3 regions of the Pseudomonas sp. TE3-3-F2023 genome follow, and region 1 is predicted to be linked to each of the others. Evidence: riboswitches for the same ligand, from Rfam matches in the RefSeq annotation. Region 1 holds a riboswitch; each other region holds the start of a gene.
What was found. A riboswitch is a leader RNA that binds a small molecule or an ion and turns the genes downstream of it on or off. The one in region 1 is predicted to bind cobalamin.
Positions count from the first base shown of each region.

Region 2: linked by a shared signal. The riboswitch ahead of cobW (cobalamin biosynthesis protein CobW) and the one ahead of V3314_RS15390 (CbtB domain-containing protein) in region 1 are both predicted to bind cobalamin.
Region 3: linked by a shared signal. The riboswitch ahead of V3314_RS13230 (TonB-dependent receptor) and the one ahead of V3314_RS15390 (CbtB domain-containing protein) in region 1 are both predicted to bind cobalamin.

Region 1 covers NZ_CP145113.1:3,418,311-3,425,799, forward strand. Annotated here, with positions in the region: gene V3314_RS15360 (transporter substrate-binding domain-containing protein) at 1-1,736, opposite strand, end outside; gene V3314_RS15365 (response regulator transcription factor) at 1,750-2,364, opposite strand; gene V3314_RS15370 (DUF1272 domain-containing protein) at 2,595-2,837, opposite strand; gene cobM (precorrin-4 C(11)-methyltransferase) at 2,904-3,656, opposite strand; gene V3314_RS15380 (cobalamin biosynthesis protein) at 3,689-4,075, opposite strand; gene V3314_RS15385 (CbtA family protein) at 4,075-4,761, opposite strand; gene V3314_RS15390 (CbtB domain-containing protein) at 4,771-4,959, opposite strand; cobalamin riboswitch at 5,052-5,275, opposite strand; gene V3314_RS15395 (GNAT family N-acetyltransferase) at 5,333-5,812, opposite strand; gene V3314_RS15400 (LysE family translocator) at 5,939-6,568, shown strand; gene V3314_RS15405 (alpha/beta hydrolase) at 6,590-7,474, shown strand.
Region 2 covers NZ_CP145113.1:3,292,580-3,300,068, reverse strand. Annotated here, with positions in the region: gene cobN (cobaltochelatase subunit CobN) at 1-2,349, opposite strand, end outside; gene cobW (cobalamin biosynthesis protein CobW) at 2,353-3,420, opposite strand; cobalamin riboswitch at 3,520-3,733, opposite strand; gene V3314_RS14885 (hypothetical protein) at 3,831-4,190, shown strand; gene V3314_RS14880 (ATP-binding cassette domain-containing protein) at 4,516-6,093, shown strand; gene V3314_RS14875 (branched-chain amino acid aminotransferase) at 6,230-7,249, shown strand.
Region 3 covers NZ_CP145113.1:2,911,053-2,918,541, reverse strand. Annotated here, with positions in the region: gene V3314_RS13260 (FAD-binding oxidoreductase) at 179-1,462, shown strand; gene V3314_RS13255 (peptidase C39 family protein) at 1,583-2,317, opposite strand; gene V3314_RS13250 (hypothetical protein) at 2,483-2,659, shown strand; gene V3314_RS13245 (TerC family protein) at 2,792-3,544, opposite strand; gene V3314_RS13240 (hypothetical protein) at 3,573-3,812, opposite strand; gene nhaR (transcriptional activator NhaR) at 3,946-4,839, shown strand; cobalamin riboswitch at 4,875-5,083, shown strand; gene V3314_RS13230 (TonB-dependent receptor) at 5,192-7,318, shown strand.

The sequences.
Region 1 (7,489 bases):
CGGCTGAGCGCAAGCTGTGCCTGCAGGGCATGCTGGGCCTCGGTGCGCTGGTTGATCAGCTTGCGCAGATAGCTGTTCCAGAACACCACACCGGCCAGCAGCAAGGCCGACAGCACCAGTACCTGCAAGGCCAGGGTGCGATAGTCGCGCCAAGGGCTGTCACTGACCATGGTGGTGATGCGCCAGCGGTTGATCAACTGGTCCAGTTCTTCGGGTGGAATGCTCAGCAGCGCCTTGTCGAGGATTGCCTGCAGCTGCGGCTGGTCTGCGGCCACGGCGAATGCGGCGATGGCCGGGTCGTCGTCGAGCACGCTGGCAATGCGCAGGCGGTCCTTGAAAACATGGCTGATGTAGTAGGCAGCATTGATATGGCTGCTCAAGGCGACGTCTGCGGCACCGTTGGCCACGGCTTCCATCAGGCCGAGCGGGTTGTCCACTTCGACCATCCTGGCCTTTGGGTAGCGTTGTTGCAGCACGGCCCGTTGCGGCGAGCCACGCACCAGGGCAATGCGCTGGCCATCCAGCACCATGGCCTGCGCCGGTAATGCATTGTCGCCACGGGTGACCAGCACCCGCGGGCTGACCAGGTAGGGGCGGGTAAAGCGCAGTTTTTTCGAACGGTCCGTGCTATAGCCCAGTGCGCCGATCATCTGCGCATCGCCGCGCGCCAGGCGCTCGACCATTGCCTGCGCCGACGGGCTTTCGACCGGCTTGAAATGCAGCCCTGTGCGCAGCGAGATCTGCTTGAGCAGGTCGAGGGTGATGCCGCTGGGGCGGTGCTGGGTATCGTTGAAGGTGAGCGGTGCCAGCGAGGTGTTGACCAGCACGCTGACGCTTGGGTTGGCGGCGATCCAGGCTTCTTCTTCGGCGGTGAGGGCGGTGAGGTGGCGCTGCAGCAGCAGGCTGGTGTTGCCACTGCTCCAGCGGCGCAGGATGTTCAGGCGTTCGCTTTCGCTGATGCGCGCCAGCGCCTTGTCGATCAACTGACGCAGGCGCGAGTTGTCACTGGCCAGGGCAAAGGCAAACGCCCCAGGGGCAACCTGGCAGAAGTGGTCGATCTTCAGTGTGCCCTGGTAACTTTTGCCAATCGCGAAGTCGGTACTGATGGCATCGCCCAGATAGGCGTCGGCCTCGCCCAGTTCGACGGCAGCCAGCCCGGCCAGCGTCGAGCGATACAGGCTCAATTGCGCCTTTGGGTACAGGCTGCGGACGCTGCTGGCCGGCAGGTAATGATCGACCATGGCCAGGCGCAGGCCGGCGAGGTCGGGGGTGTTCTTCAAGCTGTGCCCCTCGCGGGTGACGATGACCGGCAGGTCTTCGGCGTAGCTCGCACTGAGGCTTAGCTGAGCATCCGCTGCCTCGAAGGCGTTGGAGCTGCCCAGCAAGTCGATACGGCCGTCGCGGAGCGCAGCGATGGCTTCGTGGCGGCTGTCGAAACGTCGGACTTCGATGTTGATGCCCAGCTGTTCAGCGATGATGCCTGCGTAGTCTGCGCTGAGGCCTTCGTAGTCGCGCTGGCTGACATTGATTTCCAGCGGTGGGTAGTCGGGCCGTGAGCTGCCCAGCACCAGGTGCTGGCGCTGCTGGAGCCATTGCCGCTCTTCGCTGGACAGCGCGAGCGGGGCGGTGGCGCTGATCGAGCGTGCCAGTAACTGGCGGGGTTCGCTGTTGGCCAGCAGCGCGCCGGAACTGGCCAGGCCGATGACCAGAAGGGCGCTTGCCAGCAGGCGCTGCATTGCCACCGAGCGCTCAGTAGACGTTGTTGCGTTTGGCCAGGTCGACCATCTCAACCAGCGATTCCGTCTTGAGCTTTTCCATGATGCGGCCCCGGTAGGTGCTGATGGTCTTGGCACTGAGGTTCATGCAGGTGCCGATATTCTTGTTGTTCTCGCCGCGTGACAGGCGCCTCAGCACTTCCATTTCCCGGTTGGACAGGCTCGCCAGGCGCATAGGCTCGCTTTCCAGCGAGTTGCTGTTGACCGACATCTGCGGGAAGGTCGAGTAGCCCTTGACCAAGGCCTTCAGCGCAAACAGCAAGGCCTCGTGGTCCTCGTCCTTGGTGACGAAGGCGCCGATGCCGGCATCCAGGCAGCGCCGTACATACAGGTCGGTGGCCTGGCCGGTCAGTACCATGATCTTGGGGGCCGGTTCCAGGCTTTGGAGGCGCTTGATGACTTCCATGCCGTCCAGGCCCGGAAGCCCGATGTCAAGGATGACCACGTTCGGGCGCAGTCTGCGGACCACCTGCGTGACTTCACTGCCATCGCCAACTTCACCGACGACCTCAAAGCGCTCGCGGTCGAGCAACATTTTCAAGGACAGTCGCACTATGGGGTGGTCGTCGACGATGAGCACGGTAGTCATGAAGAAAACTCCTGTCAGGATGTGGTCCGCTTCCTGGATCACTCAGGAATACGTCTGCAAGTGGGGTTATCGGAAGCGCTGCACGATACGACCATTCCCGAAATTTGGTAATGCCGAGTATAGAAGTGTTGAAAGTCCCCGGGCTAGTTGTTGAAAAGTCCTACAAAAAGTGGGAAAGACATCACCCTGACAAAGCGGCGATGTCCGTTTTCTGAATGTTTTGAAACAGCTCACGCGCAAACCGAGTGTGCTTTGCTGACACGCTGGGTCGAGGCAGGGTTGTTGACCAGCGCCTGGCCGACCCGTGTCGGGCGTGCCACCAACTGGCCGGTGCAATTCGGGCAGCGGCCCTGGAAACGGGTTTCGGCGCAGGTGCGGCAGAAGGTGCATTCGAAGGAGCAGATCAGCGCATCGGGGCTGTCACCGGGCAGGTCGGTATCGCAGCACTCGCAGTTTGGGCGTAGGTCCAGCATGGGCATGACTCCTGTTTGCAGGCGGGAAACCGGAGTCTGCTACGCCCGTGGCGAACCTGGCAATGCTCAGTCGCCAGTGCGATACAGGTGGGCGTGCCCGGCGCGGTACAAGGCAGAATCGGCAAACGGGGCGTCGCCCAGCACATGGCCCACCAGGATCAGCGCCGTGCGCCGAAAGCCCTTGGCCGCGACGCGTTCGACGATATCGCCAAGAGTGCCGCGCACCCAGTCCTGGTCCGGCCAGGTGGCGCGGTGCACCACCGCCACCGGGCAATGCGCGCCGTAGTGCGGCAGCAGTTCATCGACGATACGCGACAGGTGCTTGACCCCCAGGTGAATTGCCAAGGTGCTGCCGTGGCGCGCCAGGTCGCCCAATTGCTCGCCGGGCGGCATCGGCGAACTGTCGCCATAGCGGGTGAGGATTACTGTCTGCGCTATCTGGGGCAGGGTCAGTTCGCAACCGAGCAGGGCGGCGCTGGCCGCCGTGGCGGTGACCCCGGGGATGATCTGGTAATCGATGCCCAGCGCCTGCAGGTGGCGGATCTGCTCGCCGATGGCGCCGTACAGGCTGGGGTCGCCACTGTGTACCCGGGCCACATCCTGGCCTTGCTCATGGGCATTGCGCATGGCGGCAATGATCTGCTCCAGGTGCAGTTCGGCACTGTTGATCACGGTCTCGGCCTGGTGGCCCTCGAGCACGGCTGCGGGTACCAGCGAGCCGGCATAGATGATCACCGGGCACTGGCGGATCAGCCGTTGGCCCTTGACCGTGATCAGTTCCGGATCGCCGGGGCCGGCGCCTATGAAGTAGACCGTCATGGAAAGTCCTTGCAGGAAAGAGGGGGAAACGCTCAACAGGCCAGGGCGAGGGTGGCCGGGCTCAGCACCTGGCGAGTCAGCAGCAATCTTGCCGTGCCAAGCCGCTGGCTGGCCAGGGCCAGGGCCGCACTCTCTGCCACGCCCCAGCAGCCGCTGTGGGCATGGGCAGCGGCGGAGCGGTGGCTTAGCTGGGATTCGTAGGGCTGCAACTGCGCGCTATCGTACAACACCAAGGGCACGCCGAGGCGTTCGGCCAGTTGCTGCAAGCCGGGTTCGTCGGCCTTCAGGCTGATGCTGGCGATGCCGTGCAGGTCGGCCAACGCCAGGCCCTGGTTGGTCAAGGCCTGGCGTAGTAAGGTTTCCAGTGTATCCGCCGGGCAACCCCGGCGGCAGCCGAAGCCGGCGTAAAACGCAGGCATCAGGCCTGGCTGGAGCGCCGGAACAGCCAGGCGCTGAGCAGGCCCAGGGCCAGCCAGAAGGCGGCGTTGGTCAACCAGGAGGCCACTTTGAACTGGGTTTCCAATGCGGCGGGGGCCAGGCTCTCGTGCACTTCTGGTTGCGGCGCACCGATCACGTGGGGAGTCACCAGCAGCACGGCACCCAAGGCCTTCAGCAACCAATGGCGGGCGAACACCAGCAGGGCGAGGCCCAGCGCGGTGGCGCTCGCGGTGCCTATCCACCAGGCCTGGCGCTGTCCCAGGTCGGCGGCTGCGGTACCCGGCAGCTCCGGCGGCAGGCCCAGGGTTGGGGCCAGGCAGAACACGGCGAAACCGGCCAGGCCCCACAGTGCGCCGGTGCCGGCACGTTTGGGTTCGCGCAGGCTGTACAGGGCGGTGAGGATCAGGGCGAAGCCGACCGCGACCACCAGGTTGCCGCCAGTGGTCGACAGCACACGCTGCCAGCCGTCTTCAGGCGACCAGGCTTCGGCGCTGTGTTCATGGGCGGCCACTTCGCCGGCATGCTCGTGCTGGGCAACCGGGGCCGAGGATTCGTAGGTTTCTGCCTCGAGGATAAGCGGGGCGACCCAGAAGCTTTGCAGCAAGGTCAGCAGCAAGGCCGCCAGCAACCCGCTGAAGCCCGCGGTACGGGCAATGCGTGTGATCATCGGGCGTACTCAGTGGCAGGGGAAGGCGGCGCTGTGGCGGGTGTCATGGGCGGCGTTGTGCACGGCCTCGATGTGCGAGAAGCCGGCGAAGTACACCAGGCACAGGCCCAGCAGGCTGGCGCCGACGGCGATGACGACACGTTGGCTGAGGGTGACGGGGGTAGTGATGCTGTGTTGCTTGGCGCTGGTGACGGGCATGACGCGTTCCTCTGCTTTTTGTGGGCAATGGGCAAGCGCGGCAGCCCCGAGCATGACGGCCCAGGGGAATGCAACAGCGCCCGCCCTCCGCGGGGTGTTCATGAACGCCAGGCCGGTCTCCGGGCTTGCGAGGAGGAGCCAGGCTCCTGGAAGGCGTCACCTTCCCATGCCGGGTGATCGGGCACAGTGGTACAGACGCTTCGCTCGCTTACCGTTGCGGGGGCAGCACCGGCCTTGTCCGGCCCTGCTGGAGGGCCTGCGACGCACCGGTTTCCCGTTTCACCCCCATGGGGGCACCTGAACGCGAGGCATAAGGAGACCATGGGGCGGGGCTGCCGTCAATTGCCAGGTTCGAGTTTGCGGTCGCTCCCGGTCAGCCTCGGGCAAACGCCGCCAGCTTGTCCCCGTCCAGCCGGTAGCGCACCCACTCATCCTGCGCTTCGGCCCCCAGCTTCTGGTAGAAGCCGATCGCCGGCTCGTTCCAGTCCAGCACGCTCCATTCCAGCCGCCCGCAATTCTTCGCAACCGCTTCGCGGGCAATGTGCCTCAGCAATTGCCGCCCGGCACCGTCGCCGCGTTGCTCGGGCGTTATGTACAGGTCTTCCAGGTAGATGCCGTTGCGCCCGAGCCAGGTCGAGTAGCTGTAGAAATACACGGCAAAGCCGATTGCCTGGTCATCGCGCTCGCAAATCAGGCTGTGCACGGTGCTGCCCTCGCCAAAAAGGCTGTGCTCGATATCGGCAACGCTCGCGATCACCTCGTGGCGAGCGCGTTCGTACTCGGCCAGTTCGGTGATGAAGGCCAGGATCTGCTCGGCATCGGCGCGAACGGCAGGGCGGATGGTGAGGCTCATGGTGGACGGCTTCCTTGGTCTGGTGGTAGCGGTACAGCGATGTGTATCTACACAATTTAGTAGAACTGTATCGGTCGCGGAGAAGGGCGACTCCGTTAGTGTGACAGCACCCATAAAGAATGTGGAATGCCTGCCATGCTTGCCTCTGCCGACCTGCTCACCGCCTTCGTGCTGTTTGCTTTCGTGTCCTCCATCACTCCTGGCCCCAACAACACCATGCTTTTGGCCTCGGGCGTCAACTTCGGTGTGCGCCGCTCCATTCCCCACGCGATGGGGATCAGCGTCGGTTTCATGGTAATGGTGCTGGCTGTTGGCCTGGGCCTGGGCGAGGTGTTCAAGGCCTGGCCGGCGCTGTACACGGTCTTGCGCTATACCGGTGCCGTCTATCTGCTGTACCTGGCCTGGAAGATCGCCACTTCGGGGCCGGTCGGCACAGCTTCGTCCAGTGCCCGCAAACCGCTGGGCTTCTGGGGGGCGGCGGCATTCCAGTGGGTCAACCCCAAGGCCTGGGTGATGGCTGTCGGGGCAATCACTACCTACACGCCGGCGCAAGGCTATGTAACCAACGTCATTGTCATTGCCGCCTTGTTTGCCTTGGTCAACCTGCCGAGTGTCGGGGTGTGGGTGATGTTCGGCAGTGCCCTGCGCAACCTGTTGCAGAACCCGCGCTGGCTGATGCTGTTCAATGTCCTGATGGCCTTGTTGCTGGTGATTTCACTGTACCCGCTGCTGTTTGTAGAATCGGCGTTTTCCTGACCCCGCGAGTACAGCAAACCGATGCAGTTGATCCCCTGGTCCCACGAATGCACCGAAGGCTTCACCCTGCGTGGCTGGCGAACCCCGGCCAGTGGCAAGCCGCTGCTGCATTTTTTGCACGGCAACGGTTTCTGCTGCCTGGCCTACCAGCCATTGCTGATGCGCCTGGGTGAACATTTCGACCTGTGGCTCAGTGATGTCCAGGGCCATGGTGACAGTGACCATGGCGGGGTATTTCGTGGCTGGAACCGCACCGCTGCGCTTGCGCTGGAGGCTTTCGCAGCCGGGCGAAGCGAGTATGGCGACGTGCCGCGTTTTGCCGTCGGGCACAGCTTCGGTGGTGTGCTTACCGGCCTGATCCTGGCCAGTGAGCCGCAACTGTTCACCCGTGCCGTGCTGCTCGACCCGGTACTGTTCAGCCGGCGCATGCTGGGTGTGATGGGGGTGGCAGCCCTGGTTGGCTTGCACCGGCGTCACGCCCTGGCACGCAAGGCCGCCAGCCGTCGCAGTCACTGGCCCGACCGCGAGGCAGCCCAGGCTTCGCTGCATGGGCGGGGCATCTTCAAGGGGTGGACCGATGCGGCGCTGCGGGCCTACGTCGAGCATGCCATCGGCGACTGCGGCGATGCGGTAGTGCTCAAATGCCGCCCCAGCCGCGAAGTGGAAATCTTCAGTTCCTTCCCCAAGCGCATGTGGGCAAGCCTGGCGGCGATCCGCACGCCCACTCAAGTGCTGTACGGCGAGCACACCTACCCCTTCGTGCACCATTCGGTGAGCCGCCTGGCGGCGCTGAACCCTCAGGTGAGCGCCAGGCAGGTTGCAGGTGGACACTGCTTCATGCAGGAACATCCTGAGGCTTGTGCTGAAGAAGTGCAGGCCTTCCTGCTGCAGGGACCGGCGGGATAGTTTTTCCAGACAGTG
Region 2 (7,489 bases), 130 kb from region 1:
TACCTGCAGCGCCAGCAGTTCGAGGCGTTCGCGGGTATCGCCACAGGTGCGCCAGGGCTCGCTGCTCATGGCCTGCAACTGCTCGGGGCGTGCGCCCTGCCACGGCTGGCCGAGTTCGCAATCGAGCGGGTCGAAACCCGGCACCAGCGCCTTGGCCAGAACCCGCAGCAGGCTGGCATTGCCGCCGCGACCGTCGCCACGCTCGACCCGCAACAGCGCCAGCAAGGTATCCAGGCGCAGCCGGCCTTCCGGGGACTGGCCGAACACATGCAGGCCATCGCGAATCTGCGATTCCTTCAGGTCGCACAGGTAGGTGTCCAGGCGCGGCAGCCACACCGCGGCATCGTCCAGTTGGCCTTCCAGTTGCAGTTCGCGGTCGATGTGGTTGGCCTTGACCAGTTCGAGAATGTCGCGCTGCAACTCGCGGGCGCGCCGCGGGTCGAGCAGCTGGGCCTCGTAGAACTCGTCGGCCAATTGCTCCAGGTGGCGCAACGGGCCATAGGTTTCGGCACGGGTCAGCGGCGGCATCAGGTGGTCGATGATCACCGCCTGGGTGCGGCGCTTGGCCTGGGCACCCTCGCCCGGGTCGTTGACGATGAACGGGTAGATGTTCGGCAGCGGGCCGAGCAAGGCGTCCGGCCAGCACTGTGCCGACAACCCGACGCCCTTGCCGGGCAGCCATTCGAGGTTGCCGTGCTTGCCGACATGGATCACCGCGTCGGCGGCAAAGGCATGGCGCAGCCAGAAGTGAAACGCCAGGTAGCCGTGCGGCGGCACCAGGTCCGGATCGTGGTACACCGCGCTGGGGTCCACCTGGTAACCCCGCGCCGGCTGAATGCCGACGAAGGTCAAGCCAAAGCGCAGGCCGGCCACCATCAGCCGGCCACTGCGGTACATCGGGTCTTGCTGCGGCGGCCCCCAACGCTCCAGCACAGCCTGGCGGTTGGCCTCTGGCAGGCGCTCGAAGGCGGCCTGGTAGTCGGCCAGGCTCAGGCTCTGCGCACAGGGGCGCAGGTCCAGATGGTCGAGGTCGTTGGTCACGCCGCCGAGCAACTGGTGGATCAGTTGCGTGCCACTGCCCGGCAAGTCGGCCAGCGGATAGCCTTCGGCCTGCAGGGCCTTGAGAATGTTCAGCGCCGCCGCTGGCGTGTCCAGGCCAACGCCGTTGCCAATGCGGCCATCCCGGGTCGGGTAGTTGGCCAGCACCAGGGCCACGCGCTTTTGCGCATTCGGCAGGCGCGCCAGCTCGACCCAGCGGCGGGCCAGTTCGGCGACAAAGTCCATGCGCTCGGGGTGGGCGCGGTAGCAGACCACGTCGGACTGGCTGCGCTCGCTGCGCCAGGCCATGTCCTTGAAACTGACCGGGCGGGTGATGATGCGCCCGTCCAGTTCGGGCAAGGCAATGTGCATGGCCAGGTCACGCGCCCCCAGGCCCTGTTCGCTGGCTTCCCAGCCGGGCTGGTTGTCTTGCGCGCAGATGGCCTGCAGCACCGGGATGTCGCGACGGAACGGGCGCAGGTTGGGGCGTTCGGGGCTGGACAGGGCAAAGCCGGTGGTGTTGACCAGCACTTCGGCCCCCACCTCGTCCAGCCAGGCTTCGACCTGCTCCAGGCAGGCGCTTTCCTTTAGGCTGGCCACGGCGATCGGCAACGGGTTGAGCCCGGCGGCCTGCAGGCGCTGGCAGAACACATCGATGAACGCGGTGTTGGCCGCCTGCAGGTGCGAGCGGTAGAACAGCAGCGGCGCCACTGGCTGTTCGGGGAGCCACTGCGGGTACCAGTCCTCCAGCGTGGCGCTGCCCTTGGCCGGGTGATACACGGCAGTGCGCGGCAAAGGCTGTGGTTCGTCCCAGGCATAGTCGCGGCCCAGCCACTGGCTGGCCAGGCAGTTGAACAGGTTGATGGCGTTGGCCTTGCCGCCCTGGCGCAAGTAGTGCCAGAGGCGTTCGGCCTGCTCGCCGCTGACACTGCCCAGGCTGGTCAGTTCCGGGTCCGGGCGGTCGTCGCCCGGCACCAGGATCAGTTGCACGCCTCGGCCGGCCAGCTCGACCAGCTGCTCGACGCCATAGCGCCAGTAGCCGACGCCACCGTGCAGCGACACCAGGATGACCTTGGCATGGCGAAGTACCTGGTCGACGTAAAGGTCGACCGAGGCATGGTTCTGTACCTGCATCGGGTTGGCCAGGCGCAGGCTGGGGTAATCCTGGGGCAATTGCTCGGCGGTATCGGCGAGCAATGCCAGATGGGAATCGCCGCTGCAGAGAATCACCAGCTCGGCGGGCGTCTGGCCGAGGTCGGCAATGCTGTCATCCGGCACGAAGCCGCCGGGCTGGGTCCGCAGCAGGTGCATGGGTCAGGCGCCCAGTGCCTGGCGCAGGCGCGCTTCCAGCTGGGCGGCGTCGAGGTCCTGGCCGATCAGCACCAGGCGGGTGATGCGCGGTTCGTCGGCGCGCCAGGCGCGGTCGAAGTGCTTGTCGAAACGGGTGCCCACGCCCTGTACCAGCAAGCGCATCGGCTTGCCCGGGATGGCAGCGAAGCCTTTGGCGCGCAGGATGCCGAATTCCACCACCAACTGGGTCAGGGCGTCGAGCAGCAGGCTTTCGTCGGCTTCTGGCAGGTCGATGGAGATGGAGTCGAAGGCATCGTGGTCATGATCGTCATGGTCATCGCCGTCATGGTGCGAGTCGTGATGGGTACGGCGGCCATCGATGTGCGCCTCGGACTCGGCACCCACGCCCAGCAGCACTTCCAGCGGCAGCTTGCCGCTGCTGGCTTCGATCACCTTGACCGCCAGCGGCAGTTCTTCGGCCACCTCGGCGCGGACCTTGGCCAGGCCTTCGGCGTCGATCAGGTCGGCCTTGTTCAGCACCACCAGGTCGGCGCTGGCCAGCTGGTCGGCGAACAGTTCGTGCAGCGGCGACTCGTGGTCCAGGTTGGGGTCGAGCTTGCGCTGGGCATCGACTTGGTCCGGGTAGGCGGCGAAGGTGCCGGCGGCCACGGCCGGGCTGTCGACTACCGTGATCACCGCGTCGACGGTGCAGGCATTGCGGATTTCCGGCCACTGGAAGGCTTGCACCAGCGGTTTGGGCAGGGCCAGGCCGCTGGTTTCGATGAGGATATGGTCCAGGTCGCCACGGCGTGCCACCAGCTCGCGCATCACCGGGAAGAACTCTTCCTGCACGGTGCAGCACAGGCAGCCGTTGGCCAGCTCGTAGACGCGACCGGTGGCTTCTTCTTCGGTGCAACCGATGCTGCACTGCTTGAGGATTTCGCCGTCGATGCCCAGTTCGCCGAACTCGTTGACGATCACCGCAATGCGGCGGCCCTGGGCGTTGTCGAGCATGTGGCGCAGCAAGGTGGTCTTGCCCGAGCCGAGGAAGCCGGTGACGATGGTGACGGGGAGCTTGGCCAGTGTTTTCATGTCGCATTGCCCTTGGCAGATTGGCGCGGGCATGCAGGACGACAGCCGCAGGCCAGGCCGGCCGGGCTTGTTCGCCACCGGATCACCCCGCCCGGTTGAAAGTCGAAAACGTGACGAGGCAGGTCTCCTGGCTCGCACCGTTCCATGTGCCCGCTGGTGCAGCAGGCTGGCGGGATGACGCCTTCCCGCGCGCGGGCGCAGTGGCTGTGTCGATCCGTTGTCGGTGCTTACAGTTGCGGGGGCAGCCGCGGCTTGTACCGCGTTCCCGTCTTAGCTTCGGCCTGGCCGAAGAACCTCGAAGTGGCAAGGCTACGCAGTGGCTGGCGGGTGGTCAACCATTGCTGTCGGGCTGGCCGACAACAAGTGCCGCAACTGCGTTAGAGTGGTGGCTTTGAGCAGCGAGGCCCCCGGTGAAACCCCTGAACAAGCGCGATATGGCACGCCTGGAGCGTGAGCTGGTGGCTTGCCTGACCGAAGCCTGCGAAACCGCCAAGGCGGAGATCGTCGGTTTCAGCTGGCTTACCCATCGTCTGGCTCTCGAGGAGTTTCCGGCCAGCCTGCGTATTACCTGGGTATTCGAGCGAGAGGCCGAAAAGGCCGCCGCCTTGGCGGGCGACGCCAAAATGCGCATGCTCGCGCTGACGGGCCTTGCGCTGGAGCAGGCCGGCATTCAGCTGGATCATCCAGCCTGGCATGTACGGTTTGACAGTGAAGAGGCGAGCCAGCAGAGCCACGGGGGCGATTGGACCAGGCGTTTGGTGGGGCGCTGAACCAGGGGCATGCGCGGCCCTGCAGGTCCGGTGCACGCCTTAAGGGCGACGCCGGCCATGTGGGAGCGGGTTTAGCCGCGAACACGGGCGAAGCCCGTGCCATCCACCGCGTCGCCTGTCTCGCGGGTGAACCCTCACCCACAGGGTCCGTGGCGCACTCGCGGAATGTGTTTTCCCGCGACAACAATGCCTCTATCCGTTAGGCTACGCATTCCCCTGTCACGAGGTATTCGTCCAATGCGCCATTGATGCCGCCGTCACTTCGACGGCCAGTCTTCAGCCTCCGGTTCGCTCCGGAGATGTCGCGGCATTTGTGGAGTTGTGCATGACGAACACGTCGATCCTGACGCTGGACAGCGTCTCCCTGGCCTTGCCTGACGGCAGGCTGTTATTTACCGACCTCAGCGAAACCTTCGACCAACGCCGCACCGGCCTGGTCGGGCGCAACGGTGTGGGCAAGAGCCTGCTCGGGCAGATACTTGCCGGCCAGCGCGAACCAAGCAGCGGCCAGTGTCGGCGCCTTGGGCGCGTCCATCTTCTGGACCAGCAGGTGATCGAGCACAGCGCCACGGTCGCCGACCTGGCCCAGGTGGGCGCGGTGCTCGCTGCGCTGGAGCGCATCGAGCAAGGCAGTGTCGCACCCAGTGACTTCGACGCCGTCGGCGAACGTTGGGATATTCGCGAGCAATTGCAGGGGCACCTGCAACGCCACGGCCTGGGCCAACTCGACTGGCACCAGCCCGCCCACAGCCTGAGCGGTGGTCAGGCCATGCGCGTGGCGCTGGTCGGCGCCTGGCTCAGCGAAGCGGACTACCTGATACTCGACGAACCGAGCAATCACCTGGACAGCGACGCCCGCGCCCAACTATTGGGCATGATCGAAGCCTGGGACCGGGGTTTGCTGGTGATCAGCCATGATCGCAGCCTGCTCGCGCACATGACGCGCATCGTCGAATTATCCAGCCTGGGCTTGCGGGCATATGGCGGCAACTACACCTTCTATTCGGCCCAGAAAGCCAGCCAGACAGCGCAGGCCCAACAGCAACTTGCCCGGCTGAAACAGGAGGAGCAACGCCAGGCGCGCGAACTGCAGCGTCAGCGCGAAGACCTGGAACGTCATCAAGCCCGCGCCGGGCGCAATGCCAGGCACGCCAACCAGGCCAAGATCCTGGTCGACCGCCAGCAGGAGCGCAGTCAGGCCACTGCGGGCAAACAGCGCCGCGACCATCGCGACGCCCGGCAGGCGCTGCAGGGCAAAGTGCGTGACGCCGCCCGCGAAGTCGAGCAGGACAGCGCCATTACCCTGCATGCACCCACGCCGCAGCGTCATCCAGGCCGCGAAGTGCTGGCCCTGCAGGCGCTGCGCCTGCCACGCGGGACGCGCAAACCACTGAACCTGCGCGTGTGCCTGGGCCAGCGGGTGGGCCTGGTAGGCGCCAATGGCAGTGGCAAGTCCACCCTGCTCAGGCTGATGAACGGTGAGTTGCCAGCACCAACCGAGAGCCTGCGCCTCAGTGGGGAAACCGCCCTGCTCGACCAGCACTGCAGCGCACTGCCAGGCAATACCAGTGTGCTCGAGCACCTGCGCCAGGCAAACCCGACGCTGGCCCAGGGCGACTTGCGCAGCCGCCTGGCGCAACTGGGCCTGGATGCGGCCCGCATCGAACTACCCAGCAGCCTGCTCAGCGGGGGTGAGCGGATGAAGGCGGCACTGGCCGCCGTGCTATACCGCGAACGGCCGCTCGACCTGTTATTGCTGGACGAACCCGGCAACCACCTGGACCTGCCATCGCTGGCCGCACTGGAACACATGCTCGGGCAGTTTCGCGGGGCGCTGGTGGTGGCGTCCCACGACCAGGTACTGCTCGACCAGCTGGCGCTGGACGAGTACCTGCACCTGTAAACGCCGCAATAAATGCATTGCAGGCTATCAATTCGTGACTGGCCGTTCCCGATCTGCCACGGATGTATTATGGTGGCGTGGTGCGCATATAACAGCAGCCCGAGCAATCGGGCACTTGCAAGACAATGAGGGTGTCATGAGCAACGAAAGCATTAATTGGGACAAGCTCGGTTTCGACTATATCAAGACCGACAAACGCTACCTGTCCGTATGGCGCAATGGCGAGTGGGACAAGGGCACCCTGACCGAAGACAACGTACTGCACATTAGTGAAGGCTCCACCGCCCTGCACTACGGCCAGCAGTGCTTCGAAGGCCTCAAGGCCTACCGTTGCAAGGACGGTTCGATCAACCTGTTCCGCCCGGACCAGAACGCCGCCCGCATGCAGCGCAGCTGCGCCCGCCTGCTGATGCCGCAGGTGCCGACCGATGTGTTCATCGAGGCGTGCAAGCAAGTGGTCAAGGCCAACGAGAAGTTTGTGCCTCCGCATGGTAAAGGCGCCCTCTACCTGCGCCCGTTCGTGATTGGCACCGGTGACAACATTGGCGTGCGCACCGCCCCCGAGTTCATCTTCTCGATCTTCGCCATCCCGGTTGGCTCGTACTTCAAGGGCGGCATGAAGCCGCACAACTTCCAGATCTCCAGCTTCGACCGCGCTGCCCCGCAAGGCACTGGCGCGGCCAAGGTCGGTGGCAACTACGCCGCCAGCCTGCAGCCGGGTGCAGAAGCGAAGAAAGCCAACTTCGCCGACGCCATCTACCTCGACCCGCTGACCCACACCAAGATCGAGGAAGTCGGTTCGGCCAACTTCTTCGGCATCACCGCCAACAACGAGTTCGTCACCCCGAAATCGGCTTCGGTGCTGCCAGGCATCACCCGCCTGTCGCTGATGGAACTGGCGCAATCGCGCCTGGGCCTGACCGTGATCGAAGGCGATGTGGAAATCAACAAGCTGGACCGTTTCGTCGAAGCCGGCGCCTGCGGTACCGCGGCGGTGATCACCCCGATCGGCGGCATCGAGTACAACGGCAAACTGCACGTGTTCCACGACCTGGAAAAGGTCGGCCCGGTTACCCAGAAGCTCTACAACGAGCTGACCGGTATTCAGAGCGGTGACGTGGAAGCACCGGCTGGCTGGATCGTCAAGGTTGCCTGAGACGCTTTAGCGGCTTGAAAAACGGGGCATGCCAGCGATGGCATGCCCCGTTTTTTATTGGCTGACGCGGTCAACTATGATGGCACCGGCTGCGCCGGTGTTCGCGGCTGAAGCCGCTCCCACAGGTACAGCGCAAGCCTGAAGCCTGCGCCGTCCCTGTAGGAGCGGCCTTGTGTCGCGAAAGGGCTGCGAAGCGGCCCCAGGATATCCGCACAATGCACAAATCGAGGGGCCGCGCAG
Region 3 (7,489 bases), 510 kb from region 1:
TCCAAAAACCCTGTCAACTCTTTTTTTCGCGCTAACCTACTGAATCTTAAACTCTTTATAGAAACGCGCGCTGACGGGGGCCGAGTAAAGGATTTTCAACAGACGACTAGCGGGTGTTTATTATTATTGATAGCATCGGTACATTCGTTAAAAATATAAAACACGAGGTTCCTGCAGCATGGCTAACACCCCCTACCCCCAGTCCTACTACGCCGCCTCGGCCAACCCGGTGCCGCCACGTCCGGCGCTGCAGGGTGAGGTGGAAACCGATGTGTGCATCATCGGCGCCGGCTACACCGGCCTCTCCAGCGCCCTGTTCCTGCTGGAGAACGGCTTCAAGGTGAGCATCGTCGAAGCGGCCAAGGTCGGCTTCGGCGCATCGGGCCGCAACGGTGGCCAGATCGTCAACAGCTACAGCCGCGACATCGACGTCATCGAACGCACCGTCGGCCCCAAGCAGGCCCAACTGCTGGGCCAGATGGCCTTCGAAGGCGGGCGCATCATTCGTGAGCGCGTGGCCAAGTACAACATCCAGTGCGACCTGAAGGACGGTGGCGTGTTCGCTGCCCTCACCAGCAAGCAGATGGGCCACCTGGAGTCGCAAAAGCGCCTGTGGGAACGCTTCGGCCACAGCCAGCTGGAGCTGATGGACCAGAAGCGCATCCGCGAAGTGGTCGCCTGCGACAACTATGTGGGCGGCATGCTGGACATGAGCGGCGGCCACATCCACCCGCTGAACCTGGCCCTGGGCGAAGCCGCCGCGGTCGAGTCGCTGGGCGGCATCATCTATGAGCAAACCCCGGCCGTGCGCATCGAGCGTGGCGCCAACCCGGTGGTGCACACCCCGCAGGGCAAGGTCCGCGCCAAGTTCATCATCGTTGCCGGCAACGCCTACCTGGGCAACCTGGTGCCGGAACTGGCCAGCAAGTCCATGCCATGCGGCACCCAGGTGATCACCACCGAGCCGCTGGGCGACGAACTGGCGCGCACCCTGCTGCCGCAGGACTACTGCGTCGAGGACTGCAACTACCTGCTCGACTACTACCGCCTGACCAGCGACAAGCGCCTGATCTTCGGTGGTGGCGTGGTGTACGGCGCGCGTGACCCAGCCAACATCGAGGCGATCATCCGTCCGAAGATGCTCAAGGCCTTCCCGCAGCTGCAGAACGTGAAGATCGACTACGCCTGGACCGGCAACTTCCTGCTGACCCTGTCGCGCCTGCCGCAGGTTGGCCGTATCGGCGACAACATCTACTACTCCCAGGGCTGCTCGGGTCACGGCGTGACCTACACCCACCTGGCGGGCAAGGTGCTGGCCGAGGCCATGCGCGGCCAGGCCGAGCGCTTCGACGCCTTCGCCGGCCTGCCGCACTACCCGTTCCCGGGTGGCCAGATGCTGCGCGTGCCGTTCAGCGCCATTGGTGCCTGGTACTACAGCCTGCGCGATCGCCTGGGCTTCTGATATAGGCAGGGCTGGCCTCTTCGCGGGTAAACCCGCTCCCACAGGGATATCACTGGGCCTGAGGGCAGCGGGTTTCCTGTGGGAGCGGGTTCAGCCGCGAAAGGGCCGGCACAGATAGAGCTATTTGTTCAGGCTACTCACAGCCTGCTTCGCCGCAATCTCCTGCCCCGCCCGGGCCAGTTCATCCGCAGCCTGCAACCAGCGCTGGCGGTCCACCTGGGCCGGCAGTTGCCGCGGTGGCTGCACCAGCACCGCCCAACTCCCAAGCTTCGCCCAGGCCGAGGCAAAGTCATCGAACGCCATCAGCTGCCGCCGGTGCATGCCCGAGCGCAACAGCACCCGCTGCTTGTAGCGGTCGTAGCCGATCAGCACGGCGTAGCGTGGCTCGCTCCACCAGGCCGAACCATCCTCGTAACGCAGCAGCACCGGGTTGCCCGCCGCAACCTGGGTCAACAGCGCGTCCAGCTGCTTGTCCAGTGGATACACCACCATGCCGTAGTCGCGCGCCACCCGGGGGATGCCGGTGTCCAGCGCCTCGGCGCCCTGGGGCAGGTTCAGCGGCTTGTCCAGCAGCCCCGGCGTGATCGGAGCCCCCTGTTGCGACAGCACCGCCGCCAATGCCATGGCCCCGCTGTGGTTGGCGTTGCCACGGTAGAACGGCACGCTGCTGATCTCGACCCGCTGTGGCAGGCCCTTGAGGTTGGCGGAGGGTGCGCTGGCACAACCGGCCAGGCTGGCCGCTACCAGGCAGGCCGCCAGCAGCCGACGAGGGATGGTCTTGAAGGAAGGTTGCTGCATGGACACTCGCTTGCTCCAACGCCGGGCAGGCAGCGCCCGGCTCTGGCCACCGATCATAGGTCGGACAGCGGCGCGGGTATAGTCCGACACCGGTTAGGAGCAAATCGGACCAAGCAATAGACCTTTGGTCAATGGAACGTCACTGGCGAAAGACTAGACTAAAGCAGTGTCTGGAAGGCCAGCGTCGGCGACCGAGCGCGGCCCGTAGAGATGGAGGCACAGATGAGCCTGACCATGGCGATACTCATGCTGGTGGGCATGTGGCTGAGCGTTGCAGCTGCCATGCTGTGGGGTGTACTGCGTATCGTGCGGCGTCATTCCCACCACCACCTGCCACCGCAGGCCCCCGCCAAGCCACAGCCTGTGCGCCGGGCGCGGCGGCATGCCGGGGTGCACTGACTAGAGATTTTCCCTACCCCCATTCGCGGGCTTGCCCGCTCCCACAGGGACCGCGTAGCTATCTGGCTGACGCGGCACCTGTGGGAGCGGGCAAGCCCGCGAACGGGGCGCAAGCGCCCCGCTTTTCTTGCATCAACCTTCAGCCGCCTCACGCTTCAACCGCGCCCGACGGGCCAGGATGTTGAGGATCTCGATCGCCGTCGAGAAAGCCATGGCCGCGTACACATAACCCTTCGGTACATGGGCGCCGAAACCTTCGGCGATCAGCGTCATGCCGATCATGATCAGGAAGCCCAGGGCCAACATCACCACGGTCGGGTTGTCATTGATGAAGTTGGCCAACGGGTCGGCGGCTACCATCATGACGATCACGGCAGTGATAACGGCAATGATCATGATCGGCAGGTGTTCGGTCATGCCCACGGCGGTGATGATGCTGTCGACCGAGAAGACGATGTCCAGCAACAGGATCTGGAAGATCGCCGCGGCAAAGCCCAGGGTAACCGTCGACGACACCTTGGCTTCTTCCTTGGCCCCGTGCGGGTCGACGTTCTCGTGGATTTCCTTGGTCGCCTTCCACAGCAGGAACAGGCCACCGGCAATCAGGATCACGTCCTTCCAGGAGAAGGCATTGCCGAACACTTCGAACACCGGGTCGGTCAGCTGGACGATCCAGGCCACCGTGCTGAGCAAGGCCAGGCGCATGACCAAGGCCATGCTGATACCGATACGGCGCGCCTTGGAGCGATACTCCACCGGCAGTTTGTTGGTCAGGATGGAGATGAAGATCAGGTTGTCGATGCCCAGCACGACTTCCATGGCCACCAGCGTAGCCAGGGCAACCCAGGCGGTAGGGCTAGCGACGAGTTCCAGCAAGTATTCCATTGTTCAAATCCTGCAGCAGCGGTTGGGGTCAGATTTCCTGGGTGTCTTCTTTCTTGTCGGCGTCCTTGGGCTTGTGCCCTTCGCTGCCGATGGCCTCGCTCAATGCCTGCTGTGCGGCCTTGTTGGTGTCGTCGATGGCCTGCTTGGCCGACTGTGCAGCCTGGTCGAGCATCTGCTGGGCAGATTTCTCGGCCTGCTCGCAACCTGCCAGGGTGAACAGGGACAAGGCCAGCACCAGCGGCGTGCCGATGGATTTTAGTTGCAGCATGGGTTCCTCGCTTTTCATGTTCCTGCGGCGCACACGGCGCTGATGGAGTCACATTCTAAAGAGCGCAACACATCCGGAAAATTCGTATTTTCAGCGGTTATACTTCGGTTTTTGCGAATCCGGAAACATACCGATGCTCAACTATCGGCAGTTGCACTACTTCTGGGCCGTGGCCAAGACCGGCAGCATCGCCCGCGCCAGCGAACAGTTGAACCTGACCCCGCAAACCATCAGCGGGCAAATCAGCTTGTTCGAACAGACATACGGCCTGGAGTTGTTCCAGCGCGTGGGGCGCCAGCTGGAGCTGACCGAAACAGGGCGCCAGACGCTGATCTATGCCGAACAGATGTTCCAGCTGGGTAGCGAGCTGGAGGCCATGCTGCGGGCCGGCCCGCAGGAGCAGATCCTGTTCCGCGTGGGCGTGGCGGACGTGGTGCCAAAGTCCATCGTCTACCGCCTGCTGGCACCGACCATGGAGCTGGACGACGTTCTGCGTATCAACTGCCGCGAAGACAAGCTCGAACGGCTGCTGGCGGACCTGGCGATCCAGCGCCTGGACCTGGTGATTTCCGACAGCCCCATGCCCAGCCACCTGGACATCAAGGGTTATAGCCAGAAACTGGGCGAGTGCGGGTTGAGCTTCTTCGCCACTCCGGCGCTGGCACAACGCCTGGAAGGCCCCTTCCCCGCCTGCCTGCAGGATGCGCCATTGCTTATCCCCGGGCAGGAAACCGTGGTACGCAGCCGCCTGCTGCGCTGGCTGGGTGAGCAACAGGTGCAGCCACGGATCGTTGGCGAGTTCGATGACAGTGCCTTGATGCAGGCGTTCGGGCAGTCGGGCAGCGGCATCTTCGTCGCGCCCAGCGTGATCGCCGAGGAGGTATGCCGCCAATACGGCGTGGAGCTGATCGGGCAGACCGAGGCAGTGCACGAGTCGTTCTATGCCATTTCGGTAGAGCGCAAGGTCAAGCACCCGGGGATTGTGGCAATTACCGAGGGGGCGCGACGAGAGTTGTTTCATTGGTAGCAGGCGGATTTGACGCCTCCCGCGTTTCAATGGTCATATGCCCGCCAGTTTCAGGTGCCCTGCGCCGCCGCGCGCAGGGTGAAACGGGAAGCCGGTGCGTCGTGTTGCCCACGACAAGTCCGGCGCTGCCCCCGCAACGGTAAGCGAGCGAACCCTTCGAGATACCACTGTGCACCTGCATGGGAAGGTGAAGGTTTCATGCCCCTCGCAAGCCCGGAGACCGGCCTGGAGCTTCACTTGGCAACCCGCGGTGGGCGGGCGCAGGCCTGTATCCGTGCGCGCGCCTGTGTGCACGGTGCGCCTTTGCGTGTTTTCCACCGGGATCCATTCATTCCTGCAGTAGTGGAACGACATGTCCCGTATCTTCAAGCTTCACCCTCTGGCGGCCTGCCTGGCCGTTTCCCTGCCGACACTGGCCGATGACCTCGACCGACAGCCACTGGCCCTGCCCTCCACGGCCATCACTGACACCCTCGACAGCTACGCCATCGACCTGGCCACGCCGACCCAGGCTGGCTCGCGTCTTGGCCTCAGCGCCCTGGAGACACCGGCCAGCACCAGCAGCATCAGCGCCAAGCAGATCCAGCAGCGCAACAACTTCACCGTACAGGATGCGGTGACCCGCTCACCGGGCATCAGCTACATCGGCTCCCCGGGCGACGGCGGCACGGGCCTGTCCGCCCGCGGCTTTACCGGGCACAACTCGGTGATGACACTGTTCGACGGGGCCCGCCTGTACACCGGTGCCGGCACCCAGACGTTCCCGGTCGACCCATGGATGGTCGAGCGCATCGATGTGATTCGCGGCCCGGCCTCGGTGCTTTATGGCGAAGGCGCCACCGGTGCGGTGGTCAACGTGATCCCGAAAAAGCCGTTTGCCGGCGAGGTACGCAACCACCTGCGCCTGGGCTACGGTTCGTGGGACCGCCAGCAGCTCGGCCTGGACAGCGGCGGCAGCCTCGGCGAGCGCCTGAGCTACCGCCTGGCCCTGAACCAGCAAACCGGTAACGGTTGGGTTGACCGCACCCCGTCCCGCAGCCTGGCGCTGAGCGCCGCGCTGCGCTTCGACGCCAGCGACGACCTCAGCTTCACCCTCGCCCACGACCGCGGCGATGCGCAGCCTGCCAACTACTACGGCACCCCGCTGATCGACGGCCACTACCGCAGCAGCCTGCGCAAGAAGAACTACAACGTGCAGGACGACGTGCAGCATTACGTCGATGAATGGACCCGCCTGAACACCGACTGGGCTTTGAACGACCACCTGAGCGCCAGCAACCAGCTGTACTACATCAAGAGCCGCCGTCACTGGCGCAACGCCGAGGACTACAGCTGGGATACCGGGCGCCAGCAGCTGCTGCGCGGCAGCTACCTGCAGATCAAGCACAACCAGGAACAGTTCGGCGATCGCCAGGCATTCACCCTCGACCACAGGCTGTTTGGCCTAGCCAGCAAGACCGTGGTCGGCGCCGAGTACAACAAGGTCCGCTTCAACGTCGACAGCAACGCACCCTACAACGATGCAGGCAGTGACTACATCGACCCGTGGCAGCCGCAACCGGGTTGGTTTCACAGCGCCTCGCCGCTGCGCCCGCAAACCCTGTCCACCACCCACACCTTTGCCCTGTTCGCCGAAAACCGCCTGCAGTTGAGCGATCGGCTGTCACTGATCACCGGCGTGCGCCGCGACCAGAACCACATCGTCCAGGAGAAACTGACCACCGACAGCCGCAGCGACCGCAGCCTGCAAGGGGGCAACTGGCGTGCCGGGCTGGTGTTTGCGGTCAGCGACGACCTGTCGCTGTATGGCCAGTACTCCACCAGCGAGGACGGGGTCAACAACCTCATCAGCCTCAGCGCCAACCAGATGCACTACGACCTGACGGAGGCCAGACAGACCGAGGTGGGGCTGAAGCAGCGCTTCTGGGAGGGGCGTGGCGAATGGACATTGGCGGCCTACCACATCGTCAAGAAGAAGCTGCTGGTGGATGACCCGATCACGCACGAGAAGCAGCAGGCTGGCCAGCAGACGTCCGACGGCCTGGAGGCAACCCTGGAACTGGCGCTGGCGCACCAGTGGCAGGTGTCGGCCAACGCGGCGATCGTGCGCGCAAGGTACGACGACTTCGACGAAATGGTTGGCGCCGTGGCGCAGGACCGTGCGGGCAATCACCCGGCCAATGTCCCGCGGCGTACCGCCAACCTGTGGCTGAGCAAAGGCTTCGGCCAGCGGCTGGAGGCCGGCATTGGCGCGCGTTATGTGGACGAACGATATGCCGATACCGCCAACACCCAAAGCGCCCCCGGCTACACCGTGGTCGATGCCGACATCGGCTGGCAGGTGTTGCCGGATGTGCGGCTGGGGTTGCAGTTGAACAACCTGTTCGACCGTGAGTATGTGCAGTCGGCGTTCAGTGGCCAGCAGTGGCTGATGGGGATGCCACGGTCGTACTTTGCGACGGTGGATTACAGCTTCTGACCTGAACTGCCTGCACCGGCCTCTTCGCGGCCTTGCCCGCTCCCACAGGTACTGCAAAGGTTTCAGAATGGGTGAAATTCCTGTGGGAGCGGGCAAGCCCGCGAAAGGGCCGGTATAGGCCCCACAAAAACAGTTACCAACTCACCACCATTTAGTTATAAGATAACGTTT